DNA from 4 places in the Sinorhizobium chiapasense genome. Region 1 is predicted to be linked to each of the others. Evidence: predicted binding sites of a transcription regulator. Region 1 holds the regulator's gene; each other region holds the start of a gene.

What was found. Region 1 encodes HrcA, which represses chaperone genes, less so after heat shock. Its sites were predicted from a motif close to GTTAGCACTCNCNNNNNGNGAGTGCTAAC; they were not measured.
Region 2: a site for HrcA is predicted at 3,032-3,060, ahead of groES (co-chaperone GroES). Genes of this name have one in related genera too.
Region 3: a site for HrcA is predicted at 1,043-1,071, ahead of groES (co-chaperone GroES). Genes of this name have one in related genera too.
Region 4: a site for HrcA is predicted at 3,588-3,616, ahead of groES (co-chaperone GroES). Genes of this name have one in related genera too.

The regions. Positions count from the first base shown of each region.
Region 1 covers NZ_CP133148.1:6,291-12,018, forward strand. The annotation lists gene rdgB (RdgB/HAM1 family non-canonical purine NTP pyrophosphatase) at 1-634, opposite strand, end outside; gene RB548_RS00040 (VOC family protein) at 669-1,085, opposite strand; gene rph (ribonuclease PH) at 1,101-1,820, opposite strand; gene hrcA (heat-inducible transcriptional repressor HrcA) at 1,978-3,057, shown strand; gene grpE (nucleotide exchange factor GrpE) at 3,212-3,838, shown strand; gene RB548_RS00060 (D-arabinono-1,4-lactone oxidase) at 3,920-5,155, opposite strand; gene RB548_RS00065 (SDR family NAD(P)-dependent oxidoreductase) at 5,173-5,728, opposite strand, start outside.
Region 2 covers NZ_CP133148.1:571,445-577,172, forward strand. The annotation lists gene RB548_RS02650 (hypothetical protein) at 1-423, opposite strand, end outside; gene groL (chaperonin GroEL) at 966-2,603, opposite strand; gene groES (co-chaperone GroES) at 2,679-2,975, opposite strand; gene RB548_RS02665 (TIGR01459 family HAD-type hydrolase) at 3,370-4,218, shown strand; gene RB548_RS02670 (bifunctional riboflavin kinase/FAD synthetase) at 4,232-5,215, shown strand; gene ileS (isoleucine--tRNA ligase) at 5,502-5,728, shown strand, end outside.
Region 3 covers NZ_CP133149.1:112,123-117,850, forward strand. The annotation lists gene RB548_RS21160 (Hsp20/alpha crystallin family protein) at 1-299, opposite strand, end outside; gene RB548_RS21165 (Hsp20 family protein) at 397-858, opposite strand; gene groES (co-chaperone GroES) at 1,219-1,533, shown strand; gene groL (chaperonin GroEL) at 1,589-3,217, shown strand; partial or broken gene RB548_RS21180 (DegQ family serine endoprotease) at 3,417-4,758, shown strand; gene RB548_RS21185 (DUF982 domain-containing protein) at 4,795-5,121, shown strand; gene RB548_RS21190 (DUF982 domain-containing protein) at 5,135-5,407, shown strand.
Region 4 covers NZ_CP133151.1:327,648-333,375, reverse strand. The annotation lists gene RB548_RS24240 (SDR family oxidoreductase) at 1-847, shown strand, start outside; gene RB548_RS24235 (LLM class flavin-dependent oxidoreductase) at 1,021-2,124, shown strand; gene nodD2 (transcriptional regulator NodD2) at 2,368-3,327, shown strand; gene groES (co-chaperone GroES) at 3,754-4,068, shown strand; gene groL (chaperonin GroEL) at 4,108-5,728, shown strand, end outside.

The DNA.
Region 1 (5,728 bases):
GGCAGGTTTCGGCGAACAGCTTGAAGGCACGGGCGCGGTGCGAAAGGGCCTGGCTGTCGCCGGGCTTCCATCCGTGCTTCTCTTCCGCGCTCATCTCGCCAAAGGTGGTGTCGTAGCCCTTGGGTTGAAAGACCGGGTCATAGCCGAAACCGCGCGTTCCGCGCGGCGGCCACACGACGTGGCCTTCGACCTCGCCGCGAAAGAGCTCGACATGGCCGTCCGGCCACGCAAGGCAGAGCACGGAGACGAAGCGTGCGGTTCGGCTCTCGGGCGTCACCGCGCCCTTCGCGTTGAGCGCCTTTTCCACCTTTTCCATCGCCATGGCAAAGTCGCGGCTGCCGTCTTCGCGCTCGGCCCAATTGGCCGTGTAGACGCCTGGCGCGCCATCGAGAGCATCGATCGCAAGACCGGAATCGTCCGAAAGCGCCGGCAGACCGGAGGCCCTTGCTGAAGCGAGCGCCTTGATCGTCGCATTTTCTTCAAACGTCGTGCCGGTTTCCTCCGGCTCGACGAAATCGAGATCGGCGGCCGATTTCGCCTCGAAGCCGAGCGGGCCGATCAGGTCGCGGATTTCGCGGATCTTGCCGGCATTGTGGCTCGCGACGACGAGCGCCTTGTCATCCAGTTTGCGCATTCTCTCTGTTCCATTCCCGCGGCTGCGGCCGCATTCAATCAATCGCCCAAAGACCCGGCTCCGCGCATTCCAGGCTGTTGCCGGCCGGATCGCGGAAGTAGAAGGAGCGGGCGCCGTTGGGCCAGCGGATATCCGCTTCGATCAAAACCCCGGCGGCTTCGAGCTTGTCCTTCCATGCGTCGAGCGCCTGCGCTGCGACGCGGAAGCACATGTGCCCGTTGCCGCTCGTCCCATGCGGCGGCACGGGAAGCGCCCCCGCCGCAGGCGGCTTGATGGTCTCGGCGGGATTGAAGATCAGCAACACGCCGGCACCACAGCGGAAGAAGACGTGCCGATTGCCGGCTCGGGTGATCCGCTGCAGGCCAAGCAGCGTGCCGTAAAAGGCCTCGGCGCGATCGAGATCCGCCGCATAGAGTGCAGTTTCGAGAATGCCTTCCAGCGCCGGGGTCAAGTTTCGTCCTTCCGATCAGCCAGCGATTGCCTGCTTCTGCAGCGCAATGAGCTCGGCGATGCCGTTCTTGGCGAGTGCCATCAGGCTTGCGAATTCCTCTTCGGTGAAGGGCTTGCCCTCGGCCGTTCCCTGGATCTCGACGAGACCGCCATTGCCGGTCATGACGAAATTGGCATCGGTCTCGGCGGCGGAGTCCTCGAGATAGTCGAGGTCGATTACGGCCTGGTTGGCGAAGATCCCGCAGGAAATGGCAGCGACGTGGTCCTTGAGCACGCGCTCGACCTTCACCATGTTGCGCGCCTCCATCCATTTCAGACAGTCGTAGAGCGCGATCCAGGCCCCGGTAATCGAGGCCGTGCGCGTGCCGCCATCCGCCTGGATGACATCGCAATCGATCGAAATCTGGCGTTCGCCGAGCGCCGGCAGATCGACGACGGCCCTGAGCGACCGTCCGATCAGCCGCTGGATCTCCTGCGTGCGGCCGCTCTGCTTTCCGCTTGCCGCCTCGCGTTTCATCCGCTCGCCGGTCGCACGCGGCAACATGCCGTATTCAGCGGTGACCCAGCCCTTGCCGCCGTTGCGCAGCCAAGCGGGGACCTTTTCCTCAAGGCTCGCCGTGCACAGCACATGCGTGTCGCCGAAGCGCACGAGGCAGGAACCTTCCGCATGCTTGGAAAAATTGCGCTCGAAGGAAACCTTGCGCATTTGGTCGGTTTTTCTGCCGGATGGCCGCATCGTCAACTCCTATTTTCTCTGCTGAGCCTTCTAGAGCATGGCGAACGCAAAGGGAACCGGCAGATATCGGCTGGGGGGATCGATTTTTCCCTTTTGCCATTGCTGGCGCGGACCACTATATTTCCGCTGGATAGGAATGACTGCTGCACGGAGTGACATGGTACTGCGCAATTCCGAAGCGAAGGAGATCGCGGCGGCGCTGGATGAGCGTTCCGGTGAAATCTTTCGCCGCATTGTGGAGACCTACCTGGAGAGCGGCGAGCCGCTCGGGTCGCGCAACCTTTCGAGGCTGCTGCCGATGTCGCTTTCGCCGGCTTCCGTGCGCAACGTGATGAGCGACCTCGAGCACCTCGGCCTCATCTATTCGCCGCATGTCAGCGCCGGCCGCCTCCCGACTCAAACGGGCCTGCGCTTCTTCGTCGACGCCTTCATGCAGGTCGGCAACCTTTCGGCGGAAGAGCGTGCCTCGATCGAACGCCAGGTCCGCCGGGGCGACCGGGACCAACCGGTCGAAAGTCTGCTTGCCGAGGCCAGCCAGATGCTTTCGGGCATGTCGCGCGGCGCCGGCCTCGTCATCACCACCAAGAGCGACCCGGTGCTGAAGCACGTCGAGTTCATCCGGCTGGCGCCGACCAAGGCGTTGGCCGTCCTCGTCGGCGAACATGACCAGGTCGAGAACCGCATCATCGAGCTTCCGGCGGGCGTCACGAGTGCGCAACTGACCGAGGCCGCCAATTTTCTCAATGCCCATCTTGGCGGGCAAACCATCGCCGAGGTGCGCGCGCAGCTGCAAAAGCTCAAGGCCACCGTGCGCGGCGAGCTCGATGTGCTGTCGCAGGATCTTGTCGAGCGAGGGCTTGCAATCTGGTCCGGCAGCGAAGGCGACGAAAAGCCGACGCGCCTTATCGTTCGCGGCCGTGCCAACCTGCTTGAGGGGCTGGAAGGGGCCGAGGATATCGACCGCCTTCGAATGCTTTTCGACGACCTCGAAAAGAAGGATAGCCTGATCGAGCTTCTCGACCTCGCCGAGAGCGGGCCGGGTGTGCGCATCTTCATAGGCTCGGAAAACAAGCTTTTTTCGCTCTCCGGCTCTTCACTGATCGTCGCGCCCTATCGCGACAGCGATGACCGCATCGTCGGTGCCGTCGGCGTCATCGGCCCGACCCGGCTCAACTATTCGCGCATCGTTCCCATGGTCGATTACACCGCGCAGCTGATGTCGCGCCTGTCGCGCTGAAGCGGCAATTACCGAGTAGCGGCATTCCGCCCTTGATTTTTCGGCCCCAAACCTCGATATCGGCTTCAAATCCAGACACCACCTAGATCGAGCAACGCCACTTACGCTTGCTTGGCGATGTCGAAGACACGAGAGAGACATTCCGGAGAACGTCATGACCGACGACACGAACAAACACGGACCTGAGGCGACTGCGGCAGAAGAACCTGCAAACACCGCTGCGCCGGAGGCTGCGGAGGCGCAAGAGGTTGAGGCTCCTGCGCGCGCGCCGGATCCGCTGGAGCTCGCCAAGGCGGAGAATGCGGACCTGCGCGACAGATACCTGCGCCTGGCCGCCGAGATGGACAATCTGCGCCGTCGCACCGAGCGTGACGTCAAGGATGCCAAGGCTTATTCCGTCGCCGGCTTCGCGCGCGACATGTTGGCCGTGTCCGACAACCTGCGTCGCGCACTGGATGCCATCCCGGCCGAGGCGAAGGAAGCCGGCGAAGCCGGCCTCGATGCCCTGATCGAAGGCGTGGAAATGACCGAGCGCTCGATGCTCGCGGCGCTGGAGCGTCATGGTGTGAAGAAACTCGAGCCGGTAGGTCAGAAATTCGACCCGAATTTCCATCAGGCAATGTTCGAAGTTCCGAATGCCGAGGTTCCGAACAACACGGTCCTCCAGGTCATCCAGGCGGGCTATGTCATCGGCGAGCGCGTGCTGCGCCCGGCGATGGTCGGTGTTTCGAAGGGTGGCCCGAAGGCTGCCGCGACCGAAAATGGGACGCCGTCGGCCTGAGCCCGCCGACAAGGTCGAGGAAATTTGAAAACGCCGCGCCTTTCTTCGGAGACGCGGCGTTTCTTCATTTGATCGATCGGTTCAGGCAAAGAGCTGCCGGAGATGATCGTTGAGGAAGCGGCCTTCGGGATCGACCCGGGCGCGGAGCGCGCGAAAATCGCCGGCGCGCGGATAGAGCGCCGTCACGTCTTCGGCACCAAGGAAGTGCATTTTGCCCCAATGCGGGCGCGAGCCGTACTGGCGCAGGATCGTGTCGACGTCCTTCAGGTATTCCCAGTAGTCGGTGCCGGGCTCGCCCGAGACCGACAGCGTGATCGAATCCTGCTGATAGAACGGGCTGATCCAACCGGAATCGCCTGCCGTGAAGCGATACTCGATCGGGTAGATGCAGGTCGGGTGCTTTTCGAGCATCAGCTTGCGCACCGCCCGGACGGCATCCTTGCCGTGGGCGACCGGGACCGCATATTCGAGTTCGTGGAAGTTGGGTATGTATTCGATCGGGTAGATTTCGGAGGAATAGGCGATCTTTTCGAATGCCTGCTCCATTGGCGGCCGGTCGGTGATGTCGATCACCTTCATCTCGCAGACATCGGAAGTCTTGCTGGTGGTTGAGACCGATGCGGTGTCCGGCAGGCAGTAGCAGTGCCGGCTTTCGGGCACCGGGCACCAGAAGAAGCCGAAGTGGCGGTGCTTGGCGGCGAGCTCGTCGTGCTGCTCCATGCACTCGTCGAAGTCGCAGCGCCAGAGCTTTTCATGCAGATTGTAGGCGTCCATTGTTTGAAGGGTAATTTCAGAGATCACCCCAAGCATGCCGACGGAGACACGGGCGGCTTCCAACAGGTCCGGCGTGGTCTCATCGACGACAAGAATGCTGCCGTCGGGCTGGACGAGCCGCATGCCGACGATCTGCGAGGCCATGTTGCCGAGTTTGGCGCCGGTGCCGTGCGTGCCGGTCGTCAGCGCACCGGCAAGGGCCTGGCTGTCGATATCGCCCTGGTTGATGAGTGAAAGCCCGCTCGATTTCAACACCTTGCCAAGCTGGTTGATCGTCGTCCCCGCCCTGACGGAGACCCGCTTGCGTGCCTGGTCGATGCCGACCACGCCCTGCATGCCGGAAAGCGTGAGCAGGAGTCCGCTTGTTGCGACCACCGGGGTGAACGAGTGGCCGGATCCGGCGCAGCGGACATTAAGGCCCAGGGCGGTTGCCTCCCGGACCATTTCAGCGAGCGCGACTTCGCTTTCCGGTGCACCCTTGTGGCGCACGATGCATGATTGGTTTCCGACCCAGTTGCGCCAGTGGCCGCCCGCCTGCAGCATTCCCGTCTCCCCCTCTTTCAGACTGCCGTGAAGCAATTGTCGACGAACAGATGCGTACCGTTGACGAAGCTCGCTTCGTCGCTTGCGAGGAACAGCGCGGCGTTGGCGACCTCCATCGGGTCGCACATTCGCCCCTGCTGGGCGGCGATCGCCGCCTCGGACACGTCGACGCCGTATTTGTTCAGGCCCGCGATCTCGCGCTTGCCGTGGTCGGTCGCGATGAAGCCGGGGCAGACGGCGTTGCAGCGGATGCCGCGGTCGCGGAATTCGACGGCGATGGCACGGGCGAACATGTGGCAGGCGCCCTTGGTGGTGTCATAGAGCACCTCCATCGGCGTTGCGGCGACGGCGGAGATCGACGAGGTGCAGATGATGCTGCCGCCGCCAGCCTTGAGCATGCCGGGAAGAACCGCCTTGGTCACCAGGAACATGCTCCTCACGTTCACCGCCATCAGTCGGTCCCACTCCTCCTCCTGCGTTTCGAGGAACGGGCCGACCGCAAGAATACCGGCGTGGTTGAAGAGCACGGTGATCGGACCGAAGGCGCTCTCCACAGCATCGACCGCGGCGGTG
Region 2 (5,728 bases), 570 kb from region 1:
CCTCAGCATCGCCTGCGCGCCCTCGACCAGAAAACGCGGGAAGAAGAAGACTCCCAGCATCGAGCCTGAATAGCGCTCTTCCAGGCCGGACGACTCGCCGATGCAGAAGAGCGGCTGCCTTTGCCCCGTTTCGAGGATGATCGTCGTGGAAAAGCAGAAGGTCGAGGAGGACGTTGCCGCCTGCTCGAAAAGCTCGAGGACGTGATTGCGATCGGCCGGATCGTAACAGCGGACGAAATTGAGCAATCCGCACTCGTTCTCGCGCAGACCGTGAATGGCTGCAGCCTTGTCGCCGAGGACGAAGAGGCCTGTCGTGAGATCGCCGGACCAGCCCTCGGAAACGCAGAATTGCCCAGGTATATCCTGATACGGGAGGCCGTGAACGCCGGAGGAGAGGGAATTTGCTCTTGCGATCTTAAACACGGCCTACCCCAGAATATGCCCCGGCGACCCGTCCGTACCTAAACCCGGACAGACGCATTCCCAAAAAAGACCGCTCTCTACTGCCTGCCCGGAGGACGAACGCACTCGCAGGGCCATGCTGATCTCCTTGTGGATCGGTCCGACGCAGAAATGACCGCCCGCCAAGCGAAGTCATTTCGCAAGAAGGTCGGCTATGTTGCGATCAACTATTCTATAAGCTTTGGTGATGATGTTCTCTGCGGGAACCAGGTACACAAACCGGGCATCGAAAATCGAGCAATGCGCGCTCAGTTGTGTTTGCTTTCTGGTCTCGCGTGAATCTGGCGTTCACTTGCGGCGCTGTTATAATTCGTTTTTTTCCGACTTCAACGGTTTTTTCCGCAATTTTGAGCGGTGGTTTCTTTTTCCCGCGCGTTGTTCGGGATCGGTCACTTGGTTTGACAAAAAGCAAAAGGGGCGGCTCGAAAGCCGCCCCTTCAGTTCCGGTACCGGAATGACTCACGCGATGCTTTGAGCATCACTGTGATAAGGCTTGCGCCTTATCACATCATGTCCATGCCGCCCATGCCGCCCATGCCGCCCGGCATTGCCGGAGCGTCCTTCTTCGGCAGCTCGGCGATCATGGCTTCGGTGGTGATCAGCAGCGAGGCAACCGAAGCTGCGTCCTGCAGAGCGGTGCGAACGACCTTGACCGGGTCGATGATGCCCATGGTGATCATGTCGCCATATTCGCCGGTTTGCGCGTTGTAGCCGAAGTTGTCGGTGTTCTTCTCAAGGATCTTGCCGACGACGATCGAGGCTTCGTCACCGGCGTTCTCGACGATCTGGCGGGCCGGAGCCTGCAGAGCGCGGCGAACGATGTTGACACCGGCGTCCTGGTCGTCGTTTTCACCCTTGACGGTCAGCTTGGAAGCCGAACGCAGCAGGGCAACGCCGCCGCCCGCTACGATGCCTTCCTGAACGGCAGCGCGCGTCGCGTTGAGGGCGTCGTCGATGCGGTCCTTCTTTTCCTTCACTTCGACTTCCGTCGCACCGCCGACGCGGATGACGGCAACGCCGCCAGCGAGCTTGGCAAGGCGCTCCTGCAGCTTCTCGCGGTCGTAGTCAGAGGTGGTTTCTTCGATCTGGGCTTTGATCTGGGCAACGCGGCCTTCGATGTCGGCCTTCTGGCCGGCGCCGTCGACGATCGTCGTGTTTTCCTTGGAGATCGAAACCTTCTTCGCACGGCCGAGCATGTCGAGCGTGACGTTTTCGAGCTTGATGCCGAGGTCTTCCGAGATCACCGTGCCGCCCGTCAGGATGGCGATGTCTTCGAGCATGGCCTTGCGGCGATCGCCGAAGCCCGGAGCCTTGACGGCGGCAATCTTCAGGCCGCCACGCAGCTTGTTGACGACGAGCGTTGCGAGCGCTTCGCCTTCGACGTCTTCGGCGATGATGAGGAGCGGCTTGCCGGTCTGGACGACGGCTTCGAGAACCGGGAGCATGGCCTGGAGGTTCGAGAGCTTCTTCTCGTGCAGGAGAACGAAAGCGTCTTCGAGGTCTGCGACCATCTTTTCCGGGTTGGTGACGAAGTAGGGCGACAGGTAGCCGCGGTCGAACTGCATGCCTTCGACGACTTCGAGTTCGGTTTCGGCGGTCTTGGCTTCTTCAACCGTGATGACGCCTTCGTTGCCGACCTTCTGCATCGCTTCAGCGATGTCGAGGCCGATCTGCTTTTCACCGTTTGCGGAGATCGTGCCGACCTGGGCAACTTCGTCCGAGGTGTTGATCTTCTTGGACTTGGCGAGCAGGTCCCTGACGACTTCGGCAACGGCGAGGTCGATGCCGCGCTTCAGGTCCATCGGGTTCATGCCGGCAGCAACTGCCTTGGCGCCTTCGCGAACGATCGCCTGAGCGAGAACGGTCGCAGTGGTCGTGCCGTCGCCGGCGATGTCGTTGGTCTTCGAAGCGACTTCGCGGACCATCTGGGCGCCCATGTTTTCGAACTTGTCTTCGAGTTCGATTTCCTTGGCGACCGAAACGCCGTCCTTGGTGATGCGCGGAGCGCCGAAGGACTTGTCGATAACGACGTTACGACCCTTCGGGCCGAGCGTTACCTTGACTGCATCGGCGAGGATGTCGACGCCGCGCAGCATCTTTTCGCGCGCGGTACGGCCGAACTTGACTTCTTTAGCTGCCATTTTTGAAAGCTCCTGGTTTCGAAGTTCCGGGACGGGCCCGGTTTCAAATTACGGAAGTTGGAGGGTGCCGGCCGATCAGCCGATGATGCCCATGATGTCGGCTTCCTTCATGATCAGAAGGTCTTCGCCGTTGATCTTGACTTCGGTGCCGGACCACTTGCCGAACAGGACGCGGTCGCCAGCCTTGACATCGAGCGGAACGACCTTGCCGCTTTCGTCACGGGCGCCCGAACCGACAGCCACGATTTCGCCTTCCTGCGGCTTTTCCTTTGCGGTGTCCGGAATGATGATGCCGCCCTTGGTCTTTTCCTCAGACTCGACGCGGCGGACGACAACGCGGTCGTGCAGCGGACGGAAGTTGGTGCTTGCCATTGTCTAATCCCTCGATCAAATGACATTGCGGATCGTTCATCGACCCGGTGGATGGTGTTAGCACTCATATCTTAGGAGTGCTAGCGCCGCCGAAATAGGACCGCGCGCTGAACGAGTCAAGGATCGGCCGAGAGATTTTTTGCTGCTTCGTGATCGTCGACATGGGGCGGGCTTTTCTTTCTGACGATCGCCGCTGCCGCCTTGCTGTTGTGGTGGAAGCGCGGAATTTACCAGACCTTGGCCATCTGCGCCGCTGCTCAGATCTTTCTGACGCAGTCGGCTACATTGTGCGGCCGAATTCTTGGGAAGCGCGGCGTTTTTCTGAGCGCGAGACTTGTATTCTTTGCCCTTCCTTGCGATGTGAGCCGAGAAGCCGAGTTTGCGGGAAGCCAATATGGCCGTAAGGATCAACAGTTTTCGGGAAATCACCAGCCGATACGACGTGGTGCTCTGCGATGTCTGGGGCGTTCTTCACAATGGCGTCCAGGCCTTCGCCTCGGCTTGCGAAGCGCTGGCGGAGGCGCGCGCGCGCGGCCTGACTGTCGTCCTCATCACCAATTCGCCGCGGCCTCATCCCGGCGTCAAGGTGCAGATCCGCGGCCTCGGTGTTGCGGACGAAGCCTACGACCGCATCGTTACGTCTGGCGACGTCACGCGGGCGTTGATCTCGGCGGCTGCGAAACGCATCTTCTTCATCGGGGCCGAGCGCGATCTTCCGTTGCTCGAAGGTCTCGGCACCGAGATCGTTGCGGCGGAGGATGCGGAGACGATCGTCTGCGCCGGCTTTTATGACGATGAAACCGAAACGCCCGAACATTACCGCGCAACGTTGACGGGGCTCGCCAAGCGAAAGATCCCGTTCATCTGCGCCAATCCCGACCTCGTCGTGGAGCGCGGGCATCGGCTGATCCCCTGTGCCGGTGCCATCGCCAAGCTCTATGAGGAACTGGGCGGCGAGGCCCGCATTGCGGGCAAGCCCTATATCGCGATCTACCGCGCCGCCCTGGCTGAAGCGAAGGCCGCGCGCGGTGCATTCGACCTGTCGCGTGTCATCGCGATCGGCGACGGCATGCCGACCGATGTGAAGGGCGCGCAGGACGCGGGCTTCGACCTGCTCTATATCAGCGCAGGCATTCATGCGCAGGAATACATGCATGAAAGCCGCACCGACGAGGCGAAACTTGCTGCCTTCCTGAAAAGGGAAGGGGCTGCGCCGAAGTGGTGGATGCCGCGGCTTGGCTGACGGGAAGACGGATATGACGGTTTTTCATCGCAACGAAACCCGTGATCCGCTTCCGGAGCGCCTGCGCGGCGGCGTCATCGCAATCGGCAATTTCGATGGCGTTCATCGCGGCCATCAGTCGGTCTTGAACAGGGCGCTGGAAGAAGCGGCAATACGCGGCGTTCCGGCGCTTGTCCTGACTTTCGAGCCGCATCCGCGCACCGTCTTTAGGCCGGACACGCCGGTCTTTCGTCTGACACCCGCGCCGCTCAAGGCCAGCATCCTCGAAGGCATGGGTTTTGGCGCCGTCATCGAATACCCCTTTGACCGAACCTTCTCCCAGCTTTCCGCGTCCGACTTCATCCATCGCATTTTGCGCGAATGGCTGCATGCGTCCCATGTGGTCACCGGCTTCGACTTCCATTTCGGCAAGGGGCGCGAAGGCGGCCCGGCATTCCTGATGGCGGCCGGCGAGCGGGAGGGGTTTGGCGTCACGCTCGTCGATGCCTTCCGCGATGAAAATGCCTCAGTGATATCGTCGAGCTTCATCCGTTCGTTGCTCGCCGAAGGCGACGTCGTGCACGCTGCCGGACTCCTTGGCTATCGCTATACCGTCGAAGCGGAAGTGATCGGCGGCAAGCAGCTCGGCCGCGCGCTCGGCTTTCCGACCGCCAACATGAGGCTGCCGCCGGAAGCGGAGCTCAAGAATGGCATCTACGCCGTGCGGTTCCGTCGTCCGGACGGTTCTCTCTACGGCGGCGTCGCAAGCTTCGGCCGCCGCCCGACTGTCGACAGCGATGGCGAACCGCTGCTCGAGACCTTCGTCTTCGACTATTCCGGTGACCTTTACGGCGAAGTCTGCAGCGTTTCCTTCTTCGGTCACCTCCGCGACGAGCTCAAGTTCGATGGGTTGGAGCCGCTGATGGCGCAGATCAAGCGCGACGAGGAAGAGGCGCGCCTGCTCCTTTCCGGCGTGCAGCCCTTGAGCGAGATCGACCGGAGGCTCAATTTTGCCTGAGTGCTGATGGGAGGACGCTCGTCCTTTCCTGAGCCAAAGAATTCGGCCCAGCGACGCTGGCGGACCTTTTCAAAAGGCTGAAAACGCCTTAAAGAACCGGGCACTATGACCCGGCACCGTCGATTGATCGTCGATCAGCGAATTATTGGCCCGGCCCTCCGCGCGCGCTAGACCGCCGGCGGGTCCGGGATTTTGGCGTTTTTCACGCCCCCCAAGTCATCTTTGAGACAGAGACCCGTTCCGCATGCGTGACAATACCCGCGCGGAAAATACGAACGCAAAGACCATGACAGAGACCGCTGAAAAGATCGATTATTCCTCCACCCTCTATCTGCCGCAGACGGAGTTTCCGATGCGCGCCGGTCTGCCGCAGAAGGAGCCGGAGACGGTTGCCCGCTGGCAGAAGATGGGCCTCTACAAGAAGCTCCGCGCTTCCGCCGCTGGCCGCGAGAAGTTCGTCCTGCATGACGGCCCGCCCTATGCCAACGGCAACATCCATATCGGCCATGCGCT
Region 3 (5,728 bases), on a different replicon from region 1:
CGAAGCGTAAGCACACCCTCTTCCAGCAGCACCTCGATATCCTCAGGATTGATACCGGGAATCTCCGCTATCACGCGTATCTCGTTATCATTCTCCTCAATCTCCACGTGTGGCCAGGAGCCATTGAAGGGCGAAGTGCCACCGAACAACGATGGTGAGCCGAAGCCGCGGAAGACTTCGTCGAACAGACGGTTGACATTGCGGTGCAGCGACAGGAACGGGTCCATGTCGTCACCGCGGTAGATGCTCGGAACCTGGCTGCTGCCACGGCTCCACGGGATCAGGTCACGTACACTCATGGCGTCATCCTTTCTTCGGTTTTCTTTTTCCTCCTTTTTGGTGCAACTGCTCCTCGGCTGTTGGGCAACAACCGAGGATCGAGCAGTGCGCGTCACACTAGGCTGCCTTGTCGCCTTCGATCTGCTTCGAAGCGGGCTTCGTCATCTCGGCTTGGATGGCGATCCGACGCGGCTTCATCTCCTCAGGGATTTCCCTCTTGAGATTGATGACGAGTAGCCCGTTTTCGAGCTTGGCGCCCTCGACGAGGACATGATCGGCGAGTTCAAATCTGCGCGCAAACGGCCTCACAGCGAGACCCTGATGCAGATACTGTACCTCCTCATCCTCCGACTTCGCGCCGTTGACCACGAGCATGTTCGCCTCGTGGGTGATCGTCAGTTCGTCCTCGGCAAAACCTGCCACCGCAATGACGATGCGGTACGCGTCTTCGCCGAGTTTGACGATGTTGTAAGGCGGCCAGTTGTCAGCGTTGAGGCTGGCGTTTTCGAGCAGGTCGAACATGCGGTCGAAGCCGATGCTTGACCTGTAGAAGGGGGTAAAGTCGAGGTTTGTTCTCATAGCTACATCCTCCGTAGAGCAACATAGATACGAGGGAACGCCAAGAAGCTCGGCGCTCCCTGACCATGCCGACCCCATTTGGGCGTCGACAAGCATGATTTGGGAACGTCATTGTCTTGCGTCAAGAGGGGTGTCAAGGCTAGTCGAGCGGGATCGACGTGAAATGGCCCTGTGAATTCATGCGATTAGCACTCGATAGGTACGAGTGCTAAAAAATTCTCACGACCCTCTTGAAACTCGCAAAATCAGAAACCAGATCGATTGGCGCGATGCCAAAACATCGTGCGTCCCGCGCCGGATCCGAGCCGGATGCGGCGCGGAGGAGCCTCTAAAAATCTGTTTGTCCACGAGGAGAGCGACATGACGTTCCGTCCCTTGCATGACCGCATCCTGGTTCGCCGCATTGAAGCCGAGGAAAAGACGGCCGGCGGCATCATCATCCCCGACACGGCAAAGGAAAAGCCGCAGGAAGGTGAGGTCATCGCCGTTGGCCCGGGCGCACGCGATGACAGCGGCAAGCTGGTCGAACTCGACGTCAAAGTGGGCGACCGCATCCTGTTCGGCAAATGGTCCGGCACGGAGATCAAGCTCAATGGTGAGGATCTCCTGATCATGAAGGAATCCGACGTGATGGGCGTGATCGAGGTCGACGCCGCAGCGAGAAACGCAGCCTAGCGCCGATCCGTACCCATGCCAGACACCGAATGCTGCCTCAGGAAGGAGTAGAAAAATGGCTGCCAAGGAAGTGAGATTCCACACCGAAGCCCGCGAGAAGATGCTGCGCGGCGTCGATATTCTCGCCAATGCCGTCAAGGTCACGTTGGGCCCCAAGGGTCGCAACGTGGTGCTCGACAAATCGTTCGGCGCTCCGCGCATCACCAAGGATGGCGTCACCGTCGCCAAGGAGATCGAGCTCGAGGACAAGTTCGAGAACATGGGCGCCCAGATGGTGCGCGAAGTGGCGTCGAAAACCAGTGACATCGCCGGCGACGGCACCACCACCGCGACAGTCCTCGCGCAAGCGATCGTCAAGGAGGGAGCGAAAGCCGTCACCTCCGGCATGAACCCGATGGACCTCAAGCGTGGCATCGACAAGGCAGTCGAAGCCGTCGTCGAGGAACTGCGCGGGAACGCCCGTCAAGTCACCAGGAATGACGAGATCGCCCAGGTCGGCACGATCTCGGCCAATGGCGACGCGGAGATTGGCCGATTCCTTGCGGAGGCGATGGAAAAGGTCGGCAACGAAGGGGTGATCACGGTCGAGGAAGCCAAGACAGCGGTCACGGAGCTCGAGGTCGTTGAAGGCATGCAGTTCGACCGCGGTTATCTCTCGCCCTATTTCATCACCAATCCCGACAAGATGCGCGTCGAGTTGGAGGAGCCCTATGTGCTCATCCATGAGAAGAAGCTGTCGAACCTGCAGGCGCTGCTTCCGGTGCTCGAGGCGGTCGTTCAATCCGGCAAGCCGTTGCTGATCATCGCCGAAGACGTTGAGGGCGAGGCGCTGGCGACCCTCGTCGTCAATAAGCTGCGCGGCGGTCTGAAGATCGCTGCTGTCAAGGCGCCGGGCTTCGGCGATCGCCGCAAGGCCATGCTCGAAGACATCGCCATCCTGACCGGCGGAACGGCAATCTCCGAGGATCTCGGCATCAAGCTCGAAAACGTCACGCTCAACATGCTTGGCCGTGCCAAGAAGGTCGTCGTCGAGAAGGAAAGCACGACGATCGTCGACGGCGCAGGCTCGAAGACGGAGATTCAGGGCCGCGTTGCCCAGATCAAGGCGCAGATCGAGGAAACTACCTCGGACTACGATCGCGAGAAACTGCAGGAACGGCTGGCCAAACTCGCCGGCGGCGTTGCGGTGATCCGCGTCGGCGGCTCGACCGAGGTCGAGGTGAAGGAACGCAAGGACCGCGTCGACGATGCGATGCATGCGACGCGAGCGGCCGTCGAGGAGGGCGTGCTGCCCGGTGGTGGTGTCGCTTTGCTGCGAGCCGTCAAGGCCCTGGACGGCGTTGAGACCGAGAATCCCGACCAGAGACACGGTATCGAGATCGTCCGCCGTGCCATCGAAGCGCCGGTGCGCCAGATCGCCGAGAATGCGGGTGCCGAAGGCTCGATTATCGTCGGCAAGCTGCGTGAGAAGACCGAATTTGGCTATGGCTGGAACGCCCAGACCAACAAATTCGGTGACCTTTACGAGCAAGGCGTGATCGACCCGGTCAAGGTCGTTCGCACCGCGCTGCAGGACGCTGCCTCGGTCGCCGGCCTGCTGATTACCACCGAGGCAATGGTCGCCGAGAAGCCGAAGAAGGAGGCGCCGGTTCCAGCGATGCCGCCTGGAGGCATGGACTTCTGACTGAAGCGACAAGTCCGCGCCCCGACGGGGCGCGGACGGTGGATCTATGAACCAAGCAGGCGTTGCGCCGGGATGGGTGCGACGTTTTGGATGTCGGGAGTTGGTGCAGGTTAGAAGCCGCGAAGATCGCGGCTTGGATGAGGATGGATCGGATGGCCTGCCCGCTCCGAAGGAGGATCTGAAGTATTCGGGGCCAGAAATGACCACGCGTTCGTCGAATTTGGCTGGCGTATTCGCCGCACTCGTTCTCATCCTGGTTCCTGCGCCGCTACCGGCGGCGCAGCCGCAGTCCGCCATTTCGGCGAGCACTCAGCGATCGCTCGCTGATGTCCTGGAGGAGGTCACGCCGGCGGTCGTCAACATAGCAGTGCAGTCTCGTGCTCCCGCCGAAACCAACCCTCTCTACAACGATCCCTTCTTCCGCCGCTATTTCAACCTGCCTGAGCAGCAGCAGCGGCTGAGCGCCGGCTCTGGCGTCATCGTTGACGCCGACAAGGGCTACATCCTCACCAACCACCACGTCGTCGCCGACGCCGGCGAGATTGCGGTAACGCTGAAGGACCGCCGCCGCTTCACCGCTGAGCTCGTGGGCACCGACAAGGCAACTGATATCGCGTTGCTGAAGATCGACACGGAAAAAGCTGACGGCGCTGCCGTTTGGCGATTCCGGCGCCCTCCGTGTCGGCGACTCCGTTGTCGCGATCGGCAATCCGTTCGGGCTTGGACAGACCGTCACCTCCGGCATCGTCAGCGCCCTTGGTCGTGGCGGCATCAATGTCGAGGGCTATGAGGATTTCATCCAGACGGATGCCTCGATCAATCCCGGCAACTCGGGAGGCGCCCTGGTAACTGCCGATGGCCGGCTGGTCGGCGTCAACACCGCGATTATCGCGCCCACCGGCGGCAATGTCGGCATCGGCTTTGCGGTTCCGATCGCGATGGCGTCGGCCGTGATGGAGCAACTGATCGAGCATGGCGAAGTGCGGCGCGGCCGGATCGGCATCGCGGTTCAGGACCTGACGCCCGATCTGGCCGAAGCGCTGAGCATTGAGGAAAGCCATGGCGCCGTAGTCGGCAGCGTCGAGCAGAATTCGCCGGCGGAACAGGCGGGCCTTCAGGCTGGCGATGTCATCCTCGCCGTTAACAAGCGCAAAATCACGGGCGCGGCAGATCTCCGCAATCGGGTCGGCCTGGCTCAGGTCGGATCGCAGGTCGAAATGGAATATCTGCGCGATCGGGTTCGCAAAACGGTGACAATGCGCATCGAGCCGGACGAGTCAATTGCCAAGGCCGGCGCCACATCCGCCCGCCTCGAGGGCGCTGAGTTCCAGGATGCGGCCGGCAACGTAGTTGTTTCCAACATTGAAGACGGAAGCGCAGCGGCCCGATCGGGTTTGCGCGCGGGCGACGTGATCGTTGCCGTCAATCACCAGCCTGTCGCGACCGTGGCGGAACTCGCGGCGGCCTTAAAGAATGCGCGCGGCACGATAGCGCTCGATCTGTTTCGCGCCGGGTCGAAACTCTTCCTGGTAATCCGGTAGGGTGCAACTTCGAAGACGCGTGAATGGAGGAAAACGATGGAACGCGGTCGCTTTCGACATCCAGTCACAATCCTTGTGGGTCTCGGATTTCCAGCTGAGATCCAAGGTGTGAAAGAGGCCTATGCCTGGCTGAATGAGTGGCCGCCATCGAAGCGCGACCCAACGCACGCCATTGCGCTTAATGCCTGCAGAGCTGCACTTGCGGGCGAGATTGATGTCGAGACCGCTCGCGGAACGCTTGTCGCCTTCGCTCGACGGGCCAATCTCCTCGCCCCTGACGCCGAGGCGATCGCCGCCGCTAGCAGAGTCGTGCGCCTGACGCCGCTTCGCCCGCCGGAGCCGGCACCTCAATGTGATCCGTAGGACCGAGCAGGTGATGAGCGATATTCGATTTCCCGTTCCGGTGAGATTGCGGCTGACCTCCGCCGAGGAGCGAGTTGTCGCCAATTCCTGGGAGGCGCTGGAGTGCCTTCGCGACCAGTGGCCCGAAGGAGCGAGGGGGCGAACCTATCGCGCAGCTTGTCGGGTCTGCCGCGACGCGCTGGACGGCTGGAGACAACCGCACGAAGCAAGGCGCGCATTCGTGAAGGCGGCACGCCGCGCCGGGCTGCTAGAGCACATGGCGTGGATTCCCCGCCAGACAACATGAGAACGAAGCCGGATTGCCCGCCGCGCAGCGCGTTATTTTCGCCCAACCAAGGGGAGATAGCATTATGTACTCCAGCAGAGACGTCCATTCCCTTCCACTCTCACCCGATGACCTCAATGTGCTCCAGCGAATACTGGGTCGAGAATTGGAAACTAGACACATCTCAAGCGACAGCGACGAAGCGGACATGCTTGCACGAACTCTCATAGAGCTCCTTCAGGCCGGCGTGAGAGGTGAAGATGTTCTGCGCGAAATGGTGAAGGCGGCCTAAGGCAAGATCGCGCTCCTGCCGTTCTAGGAAGCGGTGCTTCCCGGTAACCG
Region 4 (5,728 bases), on a different replicon from region 1:
GACGCCAACAGCCGAACTCTTTCGTCCGGTCGGGCACGTCGGTGCGCGAGTCGTGCTTGTCACAGGCGGGGCGAACGGTATAGGCGCCGCCGTCGCTCGCCGTTTTGCCGCAAACGGCGATACTGTCGTTATTGTTGATAAAGATGGTGCTGCAGCAGCAACGCTCGCGGGCTCTCTCGGTGGCAAGCATATGGCGAAATCCGTGGACGTTGCCGTCGAGAGTGACGTGGTGGCGCTGTTCGAGGAGCTGCGAGTGCGCTTTGCCAGGCTAGACGTCCTCGTCAACGCCACTGTTGTGGTCGACAGTTTTGTCCCACGCCTCCAACAAACAACAGATGAGATCAAACACGTCCTGGATGTCAATCTCACCGGCGCCTTCATCTGCGCGCGTGAAGCTATCAAGACGATGCGCCCCGGCGGCGTGATTCTGAATGTCGGCACGGCCCACACCTTTCTGCCCTTCGCGCCGCGCCACGCCTATGAAGCATCCCAAGCCGGGATCGAAATCCTGACGAGGTGCATGGCGGCCGAACTCGGGCCCGTTGGCATTCGAACAGCCGCCGTCATGTCCGGCTACACCAGCACGCCGGCCGTCGCTCAGTCCGCAAACGTCGGCAGCATCGCGCCGAAAGGGTTTCGGCCGAGTATTCCCGTGGCCGGGATAGGAAATCCGGGAGACGTAGCTGACGCAACATTCTTCCTGGCTTCGCCTGACGCCTCATACGTCAACGGTTCGACCCTTTGCGTGAACGGCGGCCGCTCTTCTTCTGGCGATGCTGGATTTGCAGGCGACCTCGATCCGGAACAGCCAATGGAGGCCGCCAAATGGTTGTGGACTATGCCCTAGGCGACCGCGGCGGCCCGTCGAAACAATCCCAGGCATAGGGAACTCGCGACCGCGAATGGCAGGCGAATTGCCGAAAAACCGTTGGCCGCAAACATCGCCCGTTGCGGCCACGACATTCGCGAACCTCTCGAGCAGCCCGATGGACAACCTCTCCGCAACCCGAAGGAATTGCCATGGAATTCGCGACATTCATCCTTGCCGCCCAGCGCGGCTATCATCAATCGTCCGACACAGTCATCCGCAACTCAATCGAACAGGCAGTGCTTTCCGAGCAGGCTGGCTTCAACACCGCATGGTTTGCCGAGCACCATTTCAACAACTACAGTCTGGTGCCGTCGCCCTTGATGATGGTTGCGCATTGTGCAGGCCTGACGACCACAATTCGCCTGGGCACCGCCGTCTGCGTGCTGCCGCTCTATCAACCGCAGCGCCTGCTTTCCGAGGTCGGCTTCACCGATATCGTTTCGAACGGTCGCCTTGAGCTCGGCGTCGGCTCTGGATACCAGAAGTTCGAGTTCGAGCGCTTTGGCGTCGATGTCGACGAGGCGCCGGCCGTCTTTTCGGAATACCTTGACATCCTCCTCAAGGGGCTAAACCAGGAGATCTTCGAGCACGACGGCCAGTATGAGACGATACCTCCCACCGCGATTTCAGTGCGCTCCATCCAGAAGCCGACCCCGCCGATCTGGATTGCGGCCGGGTCGGAGCGCAGGATGAGAAGGGCCTATCGCGAGGGCCACAATCTGTTCGTCACAGCATTTCACGACGGCTTGGATGCTTTAGGCGCGCGGCGCGAAAGCATCGAGAGCGCGGCGGCCTCCGAGAGTAAGAATGTCACGAATGCCAAGATATCGCTGCTACGCTGCTGCTTTGCCAGCGACCACGAGGCGGAGATCAACAGCTATCTCGACAACGCCCGCTTCCAGCGACGGTTATCTGAAGCGTTGCATCAGCGCCGCCAGCAGAGCCGGGACGGCTATCTGCTTGAGGAAACCCCGACGCAACAGGACCTGTCGTTCGAGAGTATGCGCGATAACCTGCCGATCGGCAGTGTGAATCGGGTGATCGACCGGCTGCTGGAAGAAATTAGTGTGTTGAAACCGTCTCAGATCGCCATTCAGACCCAGTTGGGCGATTTCGACCAGAAGACGATGCTCCGGCAAATCGAGCTTTGGGGAGACAAGATCATCCCCGCGGTCAACTCGGTCACGCGCAACGGCCCGGCCGAGGCTCTATCCGGCCATGCTCGACGTGAGGTAGCGATACGGCCGGCGTAGGCGCGGGTTCAAGCAATGTCTCTCAGACCGTGCTGTGTGCTCTTTGGACATGGGCGGCTTGTCGGGACCCGCTGCAAGGCAGGATCGGAAGCGAACCGCGATACAAAACAGTCATCCGACCGCGTCGGCTGACCCCTACGAAAGTCTGCCGGCGTCCGCCTTGATTTCGAACCAATTGTATTACTAATTAAGAAAACTGGTGGTTTGGGATGGCATACATCCACGCTATGGATAGATGAAGATATGCGGTTCAAGGGCCTTGATCTAAATCTGCTCGTCGCGCTCGACGCTCTAATGGCCGAGCGGAACCTCACGGCGGCGGCACGCAGCATCAACCTGAGCCAGCCAGCGATGAGCGCGGCCGTCGCCCGGTTACGCACCTATTTCCGCGATGAGCTATTTACAATGGCTGGCCGCGAATTTATTCCAACACCGCGTGCTGAAGGGCTCGCCTCCGCGGTGCGCGAGGCTCTGCTGCACATCCAGCTCTCGATTGTTTCCCGGCAACCGTTTAACCCGGCCCAGTCGGATCGTTGCTTCAGGATCATCCTTTCCGATTACGTCACCCTCGTGTTCTTTGAAAAGATCGTGGAGCGTGCGGCGCAAGAAGCTCCCGGAGTCAGCTTTGATTGTCTGCCACTCGCCGACGACTTCGAGGAGCTTCTCCGGCGCGGCGACATCGATTTTCTGATTATGCCGGACGTGTTCATGTCGACGCATCCTCACACAGCACTGTTTGAGGATAAATTCGTGTGCGTCGGCTGCCGGACGAACGAGCAACTGTCAGAGCCACTTACATTCGAGAGATACATGTCGATGGGGCATGTTGCAGTCAAATTCGGGAATATGCGGAGACCCACCATCGAAGGGTGGTATTTGCGCGAGCACGGTCTCAAGAGACGTGTCGAGGTTGTCGTACAGGGTTTCAGCATGATTCCGCCCATGCTGGTGGGGACCGAGCGTATAGGGACCGTGCCCTTGCGGCTGGCGCAGCATTTCGCAAAGACAATGCCGCTGCGGATCGTCGAACTTCCGCTGCCACTTCCCCCACTCACCGAGGCCGTTCAGTGGCCGGCCCTTCACGATAGCGATCCGGCAAGCCTCTGGATGCGCGAGATGCTATTCCAGGAGGCGTCCCGTATGGGTTTGCCGCGTGCCCCGGAACCCCTGGAGGCTCCTGGATTTGATCTCGTCGTTCAATAGCTCTCGCGCGGATGAGGCGCTGCTCGCAAAAAGTGCGCTTCGTCATCGCCAGCCTTCCATGAAGCTAGTATTGCTCTCCCCTTTTTGAAATCCCTCGACATTGCATCCTCGGCGCGGGCCGGAGGATACTCTTGCCGAAGCGTGCGGCCAGCGCGCTTCGGTTAAGCTGTTGTCGCGATAGAATCAGACGCGGGTCCAACGTGCGGGCCTGTCGTCGTCCGCGTGCGCCATCCCTCACTCGGCGCTTGCGGAATGCACTTTTTAGCACTCTCCACCGAAGAGTGCTAAAAAGTTGGTCGCCTCCTCTTGAATTCGATTTTCGACACAACCAGATCAACTACTGCCAGTTGCCGGGACGGGCTGCCCGTACGGAGTCCATTGGTCCGGCAAAGGGCATTCATCGATCCGTTTATCCAGGAGGAAGGCATGAAGTTCCAACCGCTCCACGATCGCATTCTTATCCGCCGCGTCACGTCCGAAGAGAAAACCAAAGCCGGCATCATCATCCCGGATACGGCCAAGGAAAAACCGCAGGAAGGCGAAGTGATCGCCGTCGGTCCGGGCGCTCGCAACGAGCAGGGTCAACTCGTGGTGCTCGACGTCAAGGTAGGAGATCGCGTGCTCTTCGGAAAATGGTCAGGCACGGAGATCAAGGTCGATGGCGAGGACCTGCTCATCCTGAAGGAAGCCGACGTGCTCGGGGTCATCGAAGATTTGGGCGCCGACAAGAAAGTCGCTTGAGAGCGTGCGACCGACCAAAGTTCAGCGAAGGAGTGAACCATGCCTGTCAAAGAAGTAAAATTCCATTCCGATGCCCGTGAACGCATGCTGCGCGGTGTCGACACCCTTGCCAACGCCGTCAAGGTGACACTTGGCCCTAAGGGCCGCAATGTTGTCATTGACAAGTCCTTCGGCGCGCCACGCATCACCAAGGACGGCGTTACCGTGGCGAAGGAGATCGAGCTCGAAGACAAGTTCGAGAACATGGGCGCGCAGATGCTGCGCGAAGTTGCGTCGAAAACGAGCGACATTGCGGGCGACGGCACCACCACCGCGACGGTGCTCGCCCAGGCGATCGTCAGGGAAGGCGCCAAGGCCGTTGCCTCCGGGATGAACCCGATGGATTTGAAACGAGGCATCGACCTCGCCGTCGACACTCTCGTCGCCGAGCTGAAAGCCAACGCGCGCGACGTTTCCAAGAATGAGGAAATTGCCCAGGTCGGCACCATCTCGGCCAATGGTGACGCGGAGATCGGCCGTTACCTCGCCGAGGCGATGGAGAAGGTCGGCAATGACGGCGTGATCACGGTCGAGGAAGCCAAGACCGCGGAGACGGAACTCGAGGTGGTCGAGGGAATGCAGTTCGACCGGGGTTACATCTCGCCTTACTTCATAACGAACCAGGACAAGATGCGGGCGGAGTTCGAGGATCCCTACATCTTGATCCATGAAAAGAAGCTCTCCAACCTGCAGGCCATGCTGCCCCTCCTCGAAGCCGTCGTACAATCGGGTAAGCCGCTTATCATCATCGCCGAGGACGTCGAAGGCGAAGCGCTGGCCGCACTCGTCGTCAACAAGCTGCGCGGCGGACTGAAGGTCGCTGCCGTCAAGGCCCCTGGGTTCGGCGACCGGCGTAAGGCCATGCTCGAGGATGTAGCAATCCTGACGGCAGGGACCGTGATCTCCGAAGACCTCGGCATCAAGCTGGAAAACGTCACGCTCGAGATGCTCGGCCGTGCAAAGAAGGTCTCGATCGAGAAGGAGAACACCACGATCATCGACGGCGCCGGCGCGAAAGCCGACATTGATGGGCGCATCGCGCAGATCAAGGCGCAGATCGAAGAGACGACATCCGACTATGATCGCGAGAAGCTGCAGGAGCGGCTTGCCAAGCTCGCCGGCGGCGTCGCAGTCATCCGCGTCGGCGGCTCGACGGAAGTCGAAGTGAAGGAACGGAAGGACCGCGTCGACGATGCGCTTCACGCAACGCGTGCTGCAGTCGAGGAAGGCATCGTGCCGGGCGGCGGCGTGGCACTGCTGCGTGCAGTCAAGGCCTTGGATAGCGTGCAGACCGCCAACGACGATCAGCGGGTCGGTATCGACATCGTCCGCCGCGCCATTGAGGCTCCGGTACGGCAGATCGCCGAGAACGCCGGTGCGGAAGGCTCGATCATCGTGGGCAAGCTGCGCGAGAAGCCGGAACTCTCCTATGGCTGGAACGCCCAGACCGGCGAATTCGGCGACCTCTTCTCGATGGGGGTAATCGACCCGGCCAAGGTCGTCCGTACCGCGCTTCAGGATGCGGCCTCGATTGCCGGCCTGCTGGTTACCACCGAAGCGATGATCGCCGAGAAGCCCAGGAAGGACGCACCGCCGGCAATGCCTCCGGGCGGTGGGATGG